DNA from 2 places in the Planococcus massiliensis genome. Region 2 is predicted to be linked to the other one. Evidence: riboswitches for the same ligand, from Rfam matches in the RefSeq annotation. Region 2 holds a riboswitch; the other holds the start of a gene.

Region 1 (7,379 bases), 260 kb from region 2:
CTTGAAAACGTTTGGCATGAACAGCCTTTCGATTGCAGTCCGCAGGAGATCAGGGAATCCCGAGAAGTTCTGTCAGGCCTTATTCCTTCTATTGAAAGGTCCTATGCCAAATCGAAAGACGGTAGTCCGCAAAAGACGCTTTTGGAACGGCGGATCAAATCCGTGAAACTGGCGATTGAAGCGATTGACGACTATTTCGATGGTTGATTTATGCGGATGTTTGCGTTAACCAGTTCGTTATGGAAAAATATAGGTGGAATCAGATTATTAACTAGCAAGAAGGAGCGTAATTTTCTTTAGCTAATTCAATGCAGTTCGCCGCATTCTAGAAAAGAGGTTAGAAAGATGAAAAAAAATCAGTTGTCTTATTTTTCTTTTCCGGTGATTTTCTTTCTCGTTTTAACGATTAAGCAATTTTTCTCAGACAGCGAGATCCAGTGGGGCGAAAATTTAAGTATTCTGGCCGCCTCTTGTATCATTCTGTTTTTGTTTTTAAGTCTCTATAATTGGTCAAAAAAGCCCTATTCGTGGAAGAAAGGGTAATCTACATAAAAAAAACGGCTCTCCAGTCTCCTGGAAAGCCGTTTTTCATTTTTCTATTTCTGAAGGCGCTCCGCGAATTCGTGCAGGCGCTCCAATGTATTGATGTTGCTGTTGCAGACTTCGTTGTCTTGGCAGACGTAGTTGCCGCGTTTGACGAAATTGTCCTGGCTGGACCCTTTCGTTTTGGCGGTGAACATGCCGACTTCGCTGTGGCGGTTGCAGATCGAGCAAATGCCGCGTTTGGCGCTGCGGGTGAAGCTGCCATGGACCGCTTCGAAGCGGCCGTCTTTTTCAAGTACCATGTACATAAGCGTCGAGCTTTCAATCCAGCTGAGGTACGAGCGTTTCTTGAAATCGACGGTGTCGAGTTTCGGCCCTTTCAGCTTTTTCGCTTTCGGGAACAGTTTCTTCAAGCCTTGGTCGGTCACGTTTTTGAACGGGATGACATAAGGGGATAGTTGTTCCAGGAAAATTTCCGCATCTGCGGTTTCCTTGACCGAAGCGAGCGGATTCAAGACCGCTTTCTGCTCGGCGTCAAGCGACGGGAACAGCTTGAAGACTTTTTCATGCGCCAAGTGGCGAAGGACGTTCAGCACTTCGGCGTCGTTGCCGGTTGCCTGTCCGTTCACGAGAATCTGCGTCTGGTCCTTGATGAAATTATATTGGTCGTTCCGGATGAACGGTTCCGGACGGTTGTCGTTTGTTCCGATTTTATCGTTGTTTTCTTTTACGTGTATCATTCGAGCCACTCCTTATGGGTTTTTGGATAAATGCTATAAGGAAGCCGTGTATAGTTCATGACACATCTGCAGGCGAATTAGTCCGTACTTCTTGCCCCACGCAAAGTTTCGCCATTCCGTATACCAGGCTTTGCATGAGTTTTTGCTGACGCTGACAATCGATTCATTGCCATCTGATATCACATCCTTTGGAGCAGGTGTATTCACTGCTCTTTCATCATACTTCAAAATTCCCCTTTTTTCCATTGAGCCAGTTTCGATAAAAATAGAATAAGACTACTTCCATTTAAACAGAATTTCCATCTATCTAGATTTTTCTTTATCAACTAAAAACCTTTTATAGTATTTTAGAGCATTACTGTACATTTTATTTCCTCTGCTATCTTTATCAATAAATTCCTGAATCGAAAAATATTTAATCGTTAGTGTTTCGAATTCTGTAGGATTATTTAGATTATAAAGAGTTCCAGACAAATGATTATATTTTTTTAAACCTTTAGAAACTGTATTTATTGCTCCTGCGTAACTTCTAATAGTAGATGGTCCCAAACTAGTCGCTTCTTCCATCCAGTTTATAAACTCTTCTTTTCTCATTTCTATCTCCTCAATTTCTTACATTTTTTATTTGCTTCAATCTTCTCTAAATACACTTTAACCTATAATTCTAAATTTTGGTAATTCTATTTTTCTAAGATATATTTTTTCACACAAAAAGAGAGCCTACTGTATTTCAGGCTCTCCCTCTTAAATTAAAAATACCACATTTTCTTATTTTTCAATTGCATCGTCTTCCCGGTACTCGAGCACATCGCCCGGCTGGCAGTCCAGCGCCTTGCAGATGGCGTCGAGAGTCGACAGGCGTACCGCTTTCGCTTTGCCGTTTTTCAGGATCGACAGGTTGGCCATGGTGATGCCCACCCGTTCCGACAGTTCCGTCACACTCATTTTCCGTTTGGCCAGCATCACGTCAATATTGATAATAATCGCCATAGTTGCACCTCACACAGTTAAATCGTTTTCAGATTTGATATCGATGGCATTCTGCAGCAGCTTTTGGAGCACCGCAGCAAAAACCGCAATGACGATCGCTCCGAACGTGATGATCATCCCGAGGCCCCCAAGGCCCGGTGCATCATCCACTTCCGCTGTATACAGGATGATCGGCAAGTTCAGAATGAACAGCACCGTAATGGCCAGCGCACAGTATTTGATGTTCTTCAGCGCCTTTACCGAGCGTTCCGAAAAAGCGATGCCTTTATCAATATACCCGAGAAGCTTCAGTGTTTGGTAGAGCGCTGCAAAATAAGCGATGGCCGATCCGTACAATGTCAGCATGAAAACGTATTTCAAGAATTCCCATTTCGGCAGGATTTCGCCGACGAAACCGGTCATCGGCGGCACCACGAAAATAGAGATGGCAATGGCCGGCAGCGCCATCAGGACGATGACCAGCTTCAAAAAGATTGTTTCCCGTTTCATCAAAAACACCTCACTCGTTTGTTATTACATTGAATTTAGCATATTATTTATCGTAAATCAATAAATAAATGTCGTTTAGCGTAATTTGTTAGCCGAAATTTTAGTTTCTCTCTCCATCCCTGCCCGCTTGATCCCGCGAATGGAAACCTTTACGCGAAGGAAGCGGTCTAGATTAGCAAGAAGAACGTGAAGAATCGGGGTGCGAGATGAAACGATTGGCAATTTGCCTGATGCTGCTCATTTGTTTGGCCGGCTGCATCGGAGAGAACTACGATTTTACGCCGCCAGGCATCACTCTTTCTAGCAGTGCGCCTGTCGAATGGGATAAACTCGCGGAAGCGAACATCGATTGGCTGGGGCCGGAAAATAAACGGATCGATAAAGAAGTGGAGGACTTCTCGGCGTTTGCCGCTAAGCAGCCGGAAATGCGCTTTGCGGCGGGCGAAACGGTGGATCTGCTCTTTGATCACGGCGATTTTGATTTTCAAAGTTTAAGTGTCCGTTTGTGGCATGGCGGCGAAGAAACAGCGGTTGAAGTCGAAGATCTGGCATTTACTTTGCCTGATACAACGGGCGATTACTTAATCGAAGTGAACCTCCGGACCGACCGCGGAAGCGCGCAGTATGCCGGGAAACTGTCGATTTATGACTAACATCCAAAAAGAAACGCCTGACAGCAATGTGTCAGGCGTTTTCATACAAATTTTATTTTCACTCGAATCACTCTTCCGGGAAATCCAAAATCTTAATCGTCTTGAATCCCAGTATAATTTTAAAGTTAAGGCCCCAGTTGGCGGTGATGATTTCCAGGTCGGCATCTGTGACAGCAAACTGGAGGACGATGTCGTTCTCGTAGTCAATGACGACATAGGCATTGGCGTTTGAAAAAATCTTATAGGATTTGTGTGCAATGAATGTCCAGCCGTGCTTTAAACCATGGCTCTTGTTTCCCATCCCGTCACCCCTTTTCGTTTGTTATGGAATATGGAAACATTTTTGTCCAGCTAAAAAATCAAATTGAAATCGCAGCTGTTTTATATGCATCATCAATCAATGCAAAGATATAGGCAGAATTCATGGATTTTGCAGCTACTTCTTTGCTGATTCCTTTTGCTCCATTTTTTCGGATTTCATAATAATCGAAGATCGATTCAAAATCACCGAAAGTAATACGTCTTTCATTCTTCAGACTTACACTCGGCGTATTTGTTTTGGCATTAGCGACTATAATGTAATCAGCATTTCTTGATACAGAAAACCATTTAGGTATTCGTTTATTTTGCGGCGTTGTAGGGATTTCAAATGACCTGCTGTTTGCCTTCGTTAAAATGTACTGCCAAGTCTCACTCGGATTCATCTATGAAACCCCTCCTATGTTTCAGAATAATCTTATTATAATTGAAAACATTAGAAGATGTAAGAGCGCTTTCATTTGTCCAGATTCAAAAACAGACAGCATGGATACACTGTCTGTTGTCAAAGATTCTATTTCTTACGGCAAGATTGCAAACGAACGCACCGGAAAGCCGGAAGCTTTGTCTGCTTTCGGGACGATATTGAAAATTACGGCCCCTTTCGCCGGCAGCTGGTCGAGATTCGCGAGCAGCTCGACTTGATACGTGTCTTGGTCAAGTACATAATATTCTCCGAGTAAAGCACCGTTTTTGCGATAGTCGATGGCGGAGTCAGTGTCGAAGGTTTCATGGCCGACTGCCCGTACGCCCCGTTGTTCAAAAAGGAATTTCAATGCGTCAACGGACCAGCCGGGTGCATGGCTATTGCCTTCTTCGTCTTTATTGTCGAAGGCTTCCTTGTCCGGCCAGCGTTTGCTCCAATCCGTGCGCAGCGCGACGAACGTGTCGGCTTCGATTTTGCCGTGTTCGGCTTCGAACGCTTCAATGCCATCAACCCCTAACGTATAGTCAGGGTCTGCTTCTGCTTCTTTCGATTTGTCGATGACGACGAGTGGAAGAACGAGTTCCTTCAGCCCCAGTTCGTGAAGATAGCGGGCATCGCGGACAAAATGGATTGGTGCATCAAGATGCGTTCCGTATTGCCCGGGAAATGTAAAGCGCTGGGCAAAGAAGCCGTCGTCGTGATTGAAAAGCGTATCGAATTTTGCATCTTCAAATGCTGAGAAATGTGGCGAGTCGGGTCCGAACGCGTGAGTCAAGTCGACCCAGGTCTTCTGTTTCAGCAAATTGATGGCTTCGATCGTTTCGAGTGTTTTGATGGGCATGGTAGATTCCTCCTTGGGGTTTGTGGATAGAGGGCAACTAAAAACCCTCTTCCTGGATTAAGAAGAGGGTTTGGCAGATGAAGGTCAAAGTTCTCTTCTTATCTTCAAGCTTGAACGCTTTTGGAATTAGCACAGTACTTTGCAGTCTGTTGCTGAGGCTTCATAGGGCCAAATCCCTCCACCTCTCTTGATAAGAAAGTATATTCAATTAGTTATCCATAATCCTACAATCGGCCAAGTGAAAAGTCAATCTATTTCGAATTCTTTTTAAGCGCGAATCCATTTCCAGATTTCGCCCGGTGTTGCGTTCTTGCCGTACATGAGAATTCCGGTCTTGAAAACTTTTCCGGCAAGCTTCATGAAGACCCAGACACTGATGGCAAGAATGGCGACAGCGATGCCGATTTCCACCCATGGCCATTCTTCAAGGAGCGATAGGCGCAAGATCAAGACTCCCGGTGATGTGAACGGGATGTAGCTTCCGAGCTGTGCCCAGAATCCGCTCGGGTCGCTGAATACCGGACCGATGAACAGGAACGGACTGAACGGCAGCATCATGACAAGGCCCTGGAAGTTTCCGGCGGTCGAGATGTCGGCCATGGTGGCGCCGATGCCGACAAACAGTGCAGCATACAAGAGATAGCCGAGCACTGCAATCAACAGCAAGACGGCCAGTTCCGGCACGAGCAAGTATTCCATGATTGGCATATCAATTTTCCACAGCAGCACCGGCAGGATGATCGTGATATAGACGATCAGCTGGATAATGCCGAGGACGAAATAGCCAATGATCTTGCCTTGCATCAAATCAGCCGGCGTCAAAGACGACAAGATGATTTCGGCGATTTTGTCTTTCTTCTCCTGAGACGCGCTTTGGAAAATCGCCATACCCGTGAAGACGATCGACAGCATGACGACAGCGGCGAAAGCGCCTGGAATGATTCGTTCGAGCATCCCTTCGCTGAACAGTCCGCCTTCTTCCGCTTCAACGGAAGCGTCTTCAAAGACGATGCCCTGCGCGACCATTCCCGCTTCTTCCGGCGTCAATCCAAGCTGTTCGATCTGCATCATCTGCAGCGGACCGCTCAGCACTTGGACTTCCTCCATGAAACCGGAATCGGTCTCTTCGTTTGTATAGACCGTGACTTTGCCGTTTTCAACCGACTGTTCGTTGATAAAGACGTATGCGGCATCTTCTTCTTCTGCTTCAAGCGCCGCTTCCGCTTCCGATTCGGCGATTTGCGTTTCTTCCAGCTGCCATTCGGTTGAAGCTGCAGCGGCTTCCAATTGTTCGTAGACTCCAAGCTCGTCGTTGACGTAGACTTTCGTTGCGGCCGGTTCGTCGTCTGAACGGAACAGGTCCGGCAGCAAGAAGAAGGCCAGGAAAATGATTGGTGTCAGAAACAAGCCGATGATGAACGATTTGCTTTTCATATTGCGTTTGATTTCCCATTTGGCGACTTTCATCGTGTTACGCATGTGCTTCACCCGCTTCCTTCAAAAGATTCTTGTCAGTGGCGATGTCGATGAAGATTTCGTGCAGCGAGATGCGGTCGATCGACAGTTCTTGGATGTCTAGTTCCGCCGGCAGATTCTTCAGCCAGACGGCCGGCTGTACATTCCGTGACAGATACAGCACCGCGATTTCCCCGTTCTGTTCGACCCGCTCCACTTCCGGCAAGCCTTCGAGCAGGCTCCGGCTGTTCACGCCGTTGATCGTGCATTTGAAATTGGCGTATTCCCTTTTCACTTCGCTGAGCGTCCCGTAGATTACTTTCGTTCCACGATGGATTAAAAACAGACGGTCAGCCATTTCTTCGACCAGATTCATCTGGTGCGAAGACAAGAGAATTGCTGTGCCTCCTTCAGCGAGCGAGCGAATCTCTTCCTTGAACAGCTCCTGGCTGACCGGGTCAAGCCCTGAAAACGGCTCATCGAGGATCAGAAGCTCCGGTTCATGGAGAATCGATGCGATAAACTGCACTTTCTGGCCCATCCCTTTTGACAGTTCTTCCACGGCGACTTTGTCTTTTCCTTCAAGCCCGAACTTTTTTAAATACTCGAGTGCGCGTTCTTTTGCGCGGTTTTTCGGATAGTCTTTCAACTCTGCGAGATACAGGAGGATGTCCATGACGTTGACGTTTTTATAAAGACCGCGCTCTTCCGGCAAATAGCCGATTTTATTGCGCGGGATTTCTTTATTTTTGCTGTTGTGGAATGTGATTGACCCCGCGTCCGGGTACATGATGCCCATGATGTTGCGGATCGTCGTCGATTTGCCGGCCCCGTTCGGTCCGAGCAGCGCCATGATTTCCCCTTTTTTCACTTCAAATGAGATGTTTCGGATGATCTGTTTGTCTTTGAATGATTTGCCTAAA
Region 2 (7,379 bases):
GGCCTTTCGCTGGCATCAGTAATTCAACCAGGGCTTGCTGGCGATTTTGATTTACAAGGGGCCTCTTTTGAATCTGAAGAAGCGCCATCAGTAGTCGATACTTTATTGAATATTATCCCATCCAATCCGTTAGCTGCGTTGACGGAAGGCAACATGCTGCAAATCATTGTTTTTGCCGTTTTTATTGGTTTGGCTTTAACGGCGTTAAAAGAAAAAACGTCTGGTTTGCTTAAATTGATGGAGCAAGGCAATGAAGTGATGATGTATTTGGTCGGAATCGTGATGAAGTTCGCTCCGTACGGTACATTTGCATTGATTGCAACAGCTGTCGGTTCGCAAGGATTTTCAGCGATGAAAGCGATGGGAGCTTACATGCTGGTCATATTGGCAGCATTAGCACTTCATGCAGCCGTTACTTATGGCGGGACAATCGCCCTTTTAGCTAAGAAAAATCCGATTTGGTTTTTCAAAAAGTTTGCTCCTGCTATGACTGTCGCATTCAGTACGTCAAGCAGTACGGCTACCCTGCCGGTTTCGATGGAGGTAGCTCAAAAAGATTTGGGTGTTCCGAAGTCAGTCAGTTCGTTTGTGCAGCCGCTTGGCGCAACCATCAATATGGATGGGACAGCGATCATGCAAGGCGTAGCAACGATGTTCATCGCGCAAGCTTACGGCATCGATTTGACGGCTATGGAACTGGCGACAGTTGTCTTGACTGCGGTACTCGCAAGTATCGGTACAGCAGGGGTTCCTGGAGTCGGCCTTATCATGCTTGCGATGGTATTGAGCAGTGTAGGCCTTCCGGTAGCAGGAATCGGTTTGGTAATCGGGATTGACCGTCTATTGGATATGACCCGAACTGCGGTCAATATTTCAGGCGATGCGGCATGTGCCGTTTATGTAGCAGAAACTGAAGGCAAGAGAGAGATCAGGAAACAAGAAGCAGAAGCGTAAAAAATGACAGCCTCCTTTCGTTTTGCGGCGAAAGGAGGCTGTTTTAAGTTATCTGAACTTTTGATGATATACTGTCTTTAAAAGCAGAAGCAGGAGGCGAAGAGATGAACGATATCTGGAAAATCCGATACAAATTGCACAATATCCGGGTAGAGAAAAATTTAAGGAGCCAAAAGCTTTATGTAGATGGCGTTCTGCAGGATGAGCAAATCGGTTTTGCCCTGAGTTCAAGATTGTTCGGCAAGCTGAAAAATGAAGACGGAGAAACAGAAGATATTAAAGTTTCCATCGGCATCAAGTGCCTGGAAGCACAATGTTTGATTTTTATAGGAGAAAAATTGATTTATTCCACCAAAGTGCAATGGGAAGGCTGAAGAGAGATGCAGATATGCATCTCTTTTTTTCTTTGGATGAATCAGAATTGCTTACATCTATCTACGCCTCAAGTCCTGCAAGGAAAAAGTCCAGCGCCCGATGCTGTTATTTTCTGCTGAGGCTAAACTGAGAATAACTTATTAAACGTTGCTGGGACAGGCAGCTTAAGAGGAGATGAAGCAATGGATGTCTATATTATTTTCACGGATACCAAAACTCCTTTATCGAAAATGATCAAAGCGTATACACGCCATCCTTACAGTCACGTATCGTTAGCGTTCAGTTCTGATTTGACAGAGGTGTACAGCTTTGGCAGAAAAAATGCAGACAATGCTTTTAACGGCGGCTTTGTAAAAGAGGACATGCACAACCATCTATTTCAGCGTGCACATTGTGCAATTTTCAAATGCCCGGTTGATGCTAAGGGGCTCAAAGCGATGAAGAACTTCGTGTTTGCCATGGAACAGGAGCGCGACCGCTACAAATACAATGTGGCAGGATTGTTTGGAGTGGTGGTGAAACGCGGGTTCGGAGGCGAGAATTCGTTTTTCTGCTCCCAATTTGTAGCAGAAGTGCTGCGTCAAGGCAGAATCGAAATTTCGCAAAAGCCTTCCCGATTAATGATGCCGCGAGATATTTTCTGTGCGGATTTTCTGCAGCTTGCTTATAGTGGCCCCTTATCGTCTTATCCGCCATTGGTTTCTGAACAGCCATGCAAAATGGAAAATACTATGTTGATGGAGGCTCTATAACATGAAAAAAGTACTGATATTTCCGCTATTGAACAGTATGCCTTCCGGCCATCATCAAGTGGCGGAAGCAATGAGTGAATTCATCCGAGACCATACTGGGGAAGTCCAATGCAAAAAGGTGGATTTATTGAGCGAATGGAATGCAAAAGTGGAATCGGTAACTGTTAAGGCCTACTTAAATTGGATACGGAGAGCACCCAATTCGTATGCATGGATTTATCGGCAATTTGCCTATAAATCGTCAAAAGAAAAGAGCCATAAAACGTATGAATGGCTTTTCATGAAAAAAGTCAGCGAGATTTTAGAAAGGGAAAAACCCGATTTAATCATTTGCACACATGGGTTTCCGTCGATTTTCATCAATAAGTTGAAGAAACAAGGAAAATGCAAAGTCCCTTGCCTGAATGTGTACACGGATTTTTTTGTGAATGATGTATGGGGAAGAGAATGCATCGAATATCATTTTGCTCCAAACGAAGCGATAAAAGGAGCGTTATGCCAGCGCTATGGAATTCCGGAAAACCGTATTTTTGTGACAGGCATACCGGTAAGTGAAAAGTTCAGCCGTCAGGAAGAGCGGCATTCCACTAAACGGCTAACCGTTTTAGTTTCCGGAGGAAGCACGGGACTGAGCGAAGTCTTGAACCAGCTGGATGAAGAGGTTAACGAGGAAAAATGGAATTTTCAAGTTCTATGCGGAACCAACAAAAAACTTCAGCAGAAAATTACCGCTTTAAACCATCCGGCGATCCATGCGATCCCCTACATTTCTTCAAAGGAAATGATGAATGAGCTGTACAGCAAAGCGGATGCTCTTGTGACAAAACCGGGAGGCGTCACCGTCAGCGAAGCGCTGCGGAAAGAGTTGCCGATTTTTATTCCGGCGGCTCTTCCGGGCCAGGAGGAAATCAATCTGGCTTACTTGCTGGAGGAAAAACTGGTGTTTGCAGTGCCTGAAGGACGCAGGCTGATGGATTTTCTAGACGAAACTTTGGCGGATGAGGAAGCCATTGGGCGTTTCCAGAAGCGCATTAAAGCTTATAAAAATTCTTTGAGCCTGAAGAACTCGGATGAAATTTACATGGAGCTCGAAAAGATTTTAGTGGGCAATTAAAGGACTGGAGAGTGGGCGGTATGATTGAAGGAATACTGGCTTTTCTCGAAAGTTTGGGGATGAAAGGATTATTCAGCGTCATGTTTTTGGAAGGATCTTCTTTGCCGTTTCCTGGAGTGGCGCTGGTGATAGCTTATGGCGGATTATTGAATCACGACTTGCCGGCCACCGCTTGGTTGTCGGCAGGACTGGCAGCTTCGTACAACCTGGCGTGTTTGATTCCCTATTTCCTGGGCAATAAATTCCAAAACATCTTTCAGAGAAAATTCCATAAAGGGTTAAAAAAAGCATCCGATTTGTTTCGCCGCTACGGCATATGGAGCATTGCGATTTCGCGGCCATTCGGCATCGGCAACTACATTTCCTATTTGGCTGGCATAAGTAAAATTCCGCTTGGAAAATATGCGGTGCTGACTTTTATCGGCATTTACCCGTGGTGTTTTGCTATGCTCCGCATTGGGCATTATTTTAACGGGAATTATGAGGCGTTTACATCTTTTATGTCAGCCAGTCCAATTCCCATTTACGGCTATCTGGCTGCTGCCTTGGGAGCAGCGGGCATTTGGCTGTATCTGAAAGCGAAGAGTCAGAATAATAAATTTAAAGCTTGACACCCCTAATCCCTAGTATTATGATAGGCATTAATCGAATAAACTTATCCAGAGAAGCCGAGGGACTGGCCCGTTGACGCTTCAGCAACCTCTGACATTGTCAGAAAGGTGCTAACTCCAGCAAGAAGATTTTTTCTTGAGAGATAAGGACAGGACCTATTAGATTTAATGGCCTTCTTTTCTTGATATCGAGAAAAGGAGGCCATTTTTCATTTTTGAATAAAATTTTAATCAGAGAGGAAGAATCAGATGAGTGAAGTTGTAATTTTATCAGGCAGCCCTTCAAAGGACTCCAGATCTGAAACAGTATTAAAGCATTTAGGAGGGTTATTGGAGAGGAAAGGAATTTCGGTCACCCATATTTCAGTGAGAGACGTTCTGAAAGACGATTTGTTCGAAGGGCGTTTCGATAGTCCGGCTATCGATGAAATCAGCGCGTTAATCCACCAGTCACGGGGCGTTATTGTAGGATCACCCGTCTATAAAGCAGCCTATTCAGGTGTGCTAAAAGCATTGATTGATCTCTTGCCGCAGGATGTTCTGCAAGCGACTCCGGTCTTGCCGTTGATGACGGGAGGCAGTTCCGCTCACCTTTTAGCGCTTGAATATACATTAAAACCGCTGCTTGCGAACTTGAAGGGACAAAATTTGAAAGGAATCTACTTAGTCGACAGCCAAATTGATAAAACGAATCCGCATGAGCCGATCATTGAAGCCCAAGTGGAGCAGCGTTTGAAAAAACAGCTGGATTATTTCTTGGAGATTATTGAAAGACAGCCTGTCACGAGCGCTTAAAACGAAAAGGATTTTTGAGGAGGAGAAGCTATTGGCGAAAAAACGGATTTACTTGAACGCTTTTGACATGAATTGTGCCGGCCATCAATCCCCAGGATTATGGACACATCCAGAAGATCGCTCTCATACGTATAAGACGAGCGAATATTGGATTGAATTGGCAAAGCTTTTGGAACGCGGCGGTTTTGACGCCATTTTTCTGGCAGATGTACTCGGAACCTACGATGTTTATAAAGGCTCACGCGATGCGGCAGTGCGGCAAGGTGCACAGTCTCCGGTAAACGATCCTGCGTTAGTCGTGCCATTGATGTCTGCCGTGACAAAACATTTAGGCTTCGGCGTTACCGCTTCGACGACTCACGAACATCCTTACACATTTGCGCGCCGGATGTCGACATTGGACCATTTGACGAATGGCCGCGTCGGCTGGAACATCGTCACTTCCTATTTAAAAAGCGCTGCGCTCAATATCGGGCTGGAGGATCAAGTGAAACACGATGAACGCTACGATATCGCGGCAGAATATTTGGAAGTCTGCTACAAGCTGTGGGAAGGCAGCTGGGAAGAAGACGCCGTTGTTTTGGACAAAGTGAATGGCATCTACGCCGATCCGGAAAAAGTCCATGACATCAATCATGAAGGGAAATATTATAAAGTGCCCGGCGCCCATTTAACGGAACCTTCCCCGCAGCGGACGCCAGTCCTGTATCAGGCGGGGGCATCCAAAAAAGGAGTGGAGTTTGCCGGACAGAATGCAGAATGCGTCTTTATCGGGGCGCCGACCATCCAAGCCGCAAAGCGGTCAGTGGATAAATTGCATGAGCAGATCGAACGTGCAGGCCGGTCCCGTGAAGAAGTGAAGATCTTAACGATGCTGACGCCGATTGTCGGAAAAACGGAAGAAGCAGCATGGGCAAAATACGAAGAGTACAAAAAACATATCAGCCATGAAGGGGCGCTTGCTTTATTCGGCGGATGGACGGGAATTGACTTGTCGAGCTATGCCCCTGACCAGCCCTTGGAATACATTGAGAATGACTCTATCCAATCAGCGTTGGAAAACTTCACAAGAATTGATGCGGAAAAGAAATGGACAGTAGACGACATCAAGGAATTTGTGGGAATCGGCGGCATGAGTGCATATACGGTGGGTTCACCTGAACAGGTCGCTGATACTTTGGAGCAATGGGTGGAAGAAGCCGGAGTGGACGGCTTTAATATTGCCTACGCCATAACACCGGGAACATTCGAAGATTTTATCGAATTGGTGGTGCCGATTTTGCGTGAACGGGGCTTATTGCGGGCTGAATACGAAGGGAGCACATTGCGTGATCGCCTGTTCGGCAAAGGGGACCGGCTGCCTGCCCATCATCATGGAAAAAAGTTTTCCTTGGAGAAAGCAGAAGTTCGTTAAAAACCTTATGCAAATTTAAGGGAAGCCATGGAGAGCCTTCAATGCTCCATGGTTTTTTAGCGTGAAAAAAAAGAACTTCAATGAATCAGCTAGTAATTTAGCGATTTATTCTGTATGTTTATTATATTCAGATAAAGTAATGGGGGATATAGAATGAGACCGATTATTGGAATTACCGCATCAAAAGAATTAGGGCACGACCATTATTCAATCGAGCAGGCTGATACCGAAGCTATTATGCAGGCAGGGGGGCTGCCAATCATGCTCCCGCATTTGCGGAGAGAAGAGGAAATTGAGCAGATTGCCGAACATATCGACGGTTTGTTTGCAGCAGGCGGATATGACATCGATCCTACCTTGTTTGGGGAAGAGCCGCATCCGAATTTAGGTGTGATTATCCCGTCCCGCGATGCTTTTGAACTGCAGCTGATGAAGAAAGTGCTGGAACTGGGAAAACCGATTTTAGGGGTTTGCCGAGGCGCACAGATCCTCAATATTGCGGTTGGCGGAGATATGTATCAAGACATCACCGATCAAATCGAAGGGGACTTGCTGCAGCATAAACAGCAAGCGCCGAAATTCCACGGCTCCCATTTCGTTCACGTACCGGAGGGTTCTTTGCTGAACCGGTTGACCGGGAGCGTGAAACTGACAGTGAACAGCCGCCATCACCAAGCGAACCGCCGGGTTCCGGATTCGTTTTTGATCAGCGGCAAGGCAAGCGATGGTGTAATTGAAGCGATTGAAAGCACGGAACACCGTTTTGTCCTCGGTGTCCAGTGGCATCCGGAAAATATGGCGATTGCATCGGATGAAGCTTCTATGAAGATTTTTAAAGGGTTCATTGAAGCGTGCATGGAAGAAGGGAATGAGTAAATGAAGATTATTGATACGCATTGCGATGCTTTACTAAAACTTCAGTTAGCCAAACGCGGCACTTTCTACGGCAAAGAACCGTTGAATTTCACGAACTCTGATCAACTTGATACAAATTTTCAGCGTTTGCAGGCAGGCGGCGTCTACGTTCAGTTCTTCGCGATCTTTTTATATCCGGACCTGCCTGACAATGAAAAATGGCAGCATGCCTTGGAACAAGTAGACCTGTTTTATACAGAAATTCTTGGGAAGAATCCTTCTATGAATCACATTAAAAAATGGGAAGACATCGACTCGCTGAAGGAAGGAGAGATTGGTGCAGTTCTAACGCTGGAAGGGGCCGATGCGTTTGGCAATGATTTGATGAAATTGCGCCAATTGTACCGTTTGGGTGTGCTTTCGATTGGGCTCACCTGGAACAATGCAAATTTATGTGCAGACGGAGCCGGTGAACCAAGAGGCGGCGGGTTGACGCTTCTCGGCAAAGA

Evidence for each region. A riboswitch is a leader RNA that binds a small molecule or an ion and turns the genes downstream of it on or off. The one in region 2 is predicted to bind S-adenosylmethionine.
Region 1: it holds a riboswitch for S-adenosylmethionine, as region 2 does, so the genes downstream of both, BN1080_RS01835 (cyclase family protein) here and ssuE (NADPH-dependent FMN reductase) in region 2, are expected to answer to the same signal.

What each region holds. Positions count from the first base shown of each region.
Region 1 is NZ_CCXS01000001.1:361,124-368,502, reverse strand. Features, by position in the region: gene BN1080_RS01880 (hypothetical protein) at 1-207, shown strand, start outside; gene BN1080_RS01870 (FusB/FusC family EF-G-binding protein) at 597-1,283, opposite strand; gene BN1080_RS01865 (hypothetical protein) at 1,587-1,877, opposite strand; gene BN1080_RS01860 (helix-turn-helix domain-containing protein) at 2,052-2,273, opposite strand; gene BN1080_RS01855 (DUF2975 domain-containing protein) at 2,283-2,765, opposite strand; gene BN1080_RS01850 (hypothetical protein) at 2,969-3,415, shown strand; gene BN1080_RS01845 (hypothetical protein) at 3,483-3,716, opposite strand; gene BN1080_RS01840 (hypothetical protein) at 3,775-4,119, opposite strand; gene BN1080_RS01835 (cyclase family protein) at 4,255-5,001, opposite strand; SAM riboswitch class I at 5,097-5,198, opposite strand; gene BN1080_RS01830 (ABC transporter permease) at 5,269-6,480, opposite strand; gene BN1080_RS01825 (ABC transporter ATP-binding protein) at 6,473-7,379, opposite strand, start outside.
Region 2 is NZ_CCXS01000001.1:621,021-628,399, forward strand. Features, by position in the region: gene BN1080_RS03120 (dicarboxylate/amino acid:cation symporter) at 1-954, shown strand, start outside; gene BN1080_RS03125 (hypothetical protein) at 1,059-1,328, shown strand; gene BN1080_RS03130 (hypothetical protein) at 1,512-2,081, shown strand; gene BN1080_RS03135 (MGDG synthase family glycosyltransferase) at 2,083-3,195, shown strand; gene BN1080_RS03140 (DedA family protein) at 3,216-3,806, shown strand; SAM riboswitch class I at 3,848-3,956, shown strand; gene ssuE (NADPH-dependent FMN reductase) at 4,056-4,601, shown strand; gene BN1080_RS03150 (LLM class flavin-dependent oxidoreductase) at 4,633-6,015, shown strand; gene BN1080_RS03155 (gamma-glutamyl-gamma-aminobutyrate hydrolase family protein) at 6,169-6,891, shown strand; gene BN1080_RS03160 (dipeptidase) at 6,892-7,379, shown strand, end outside.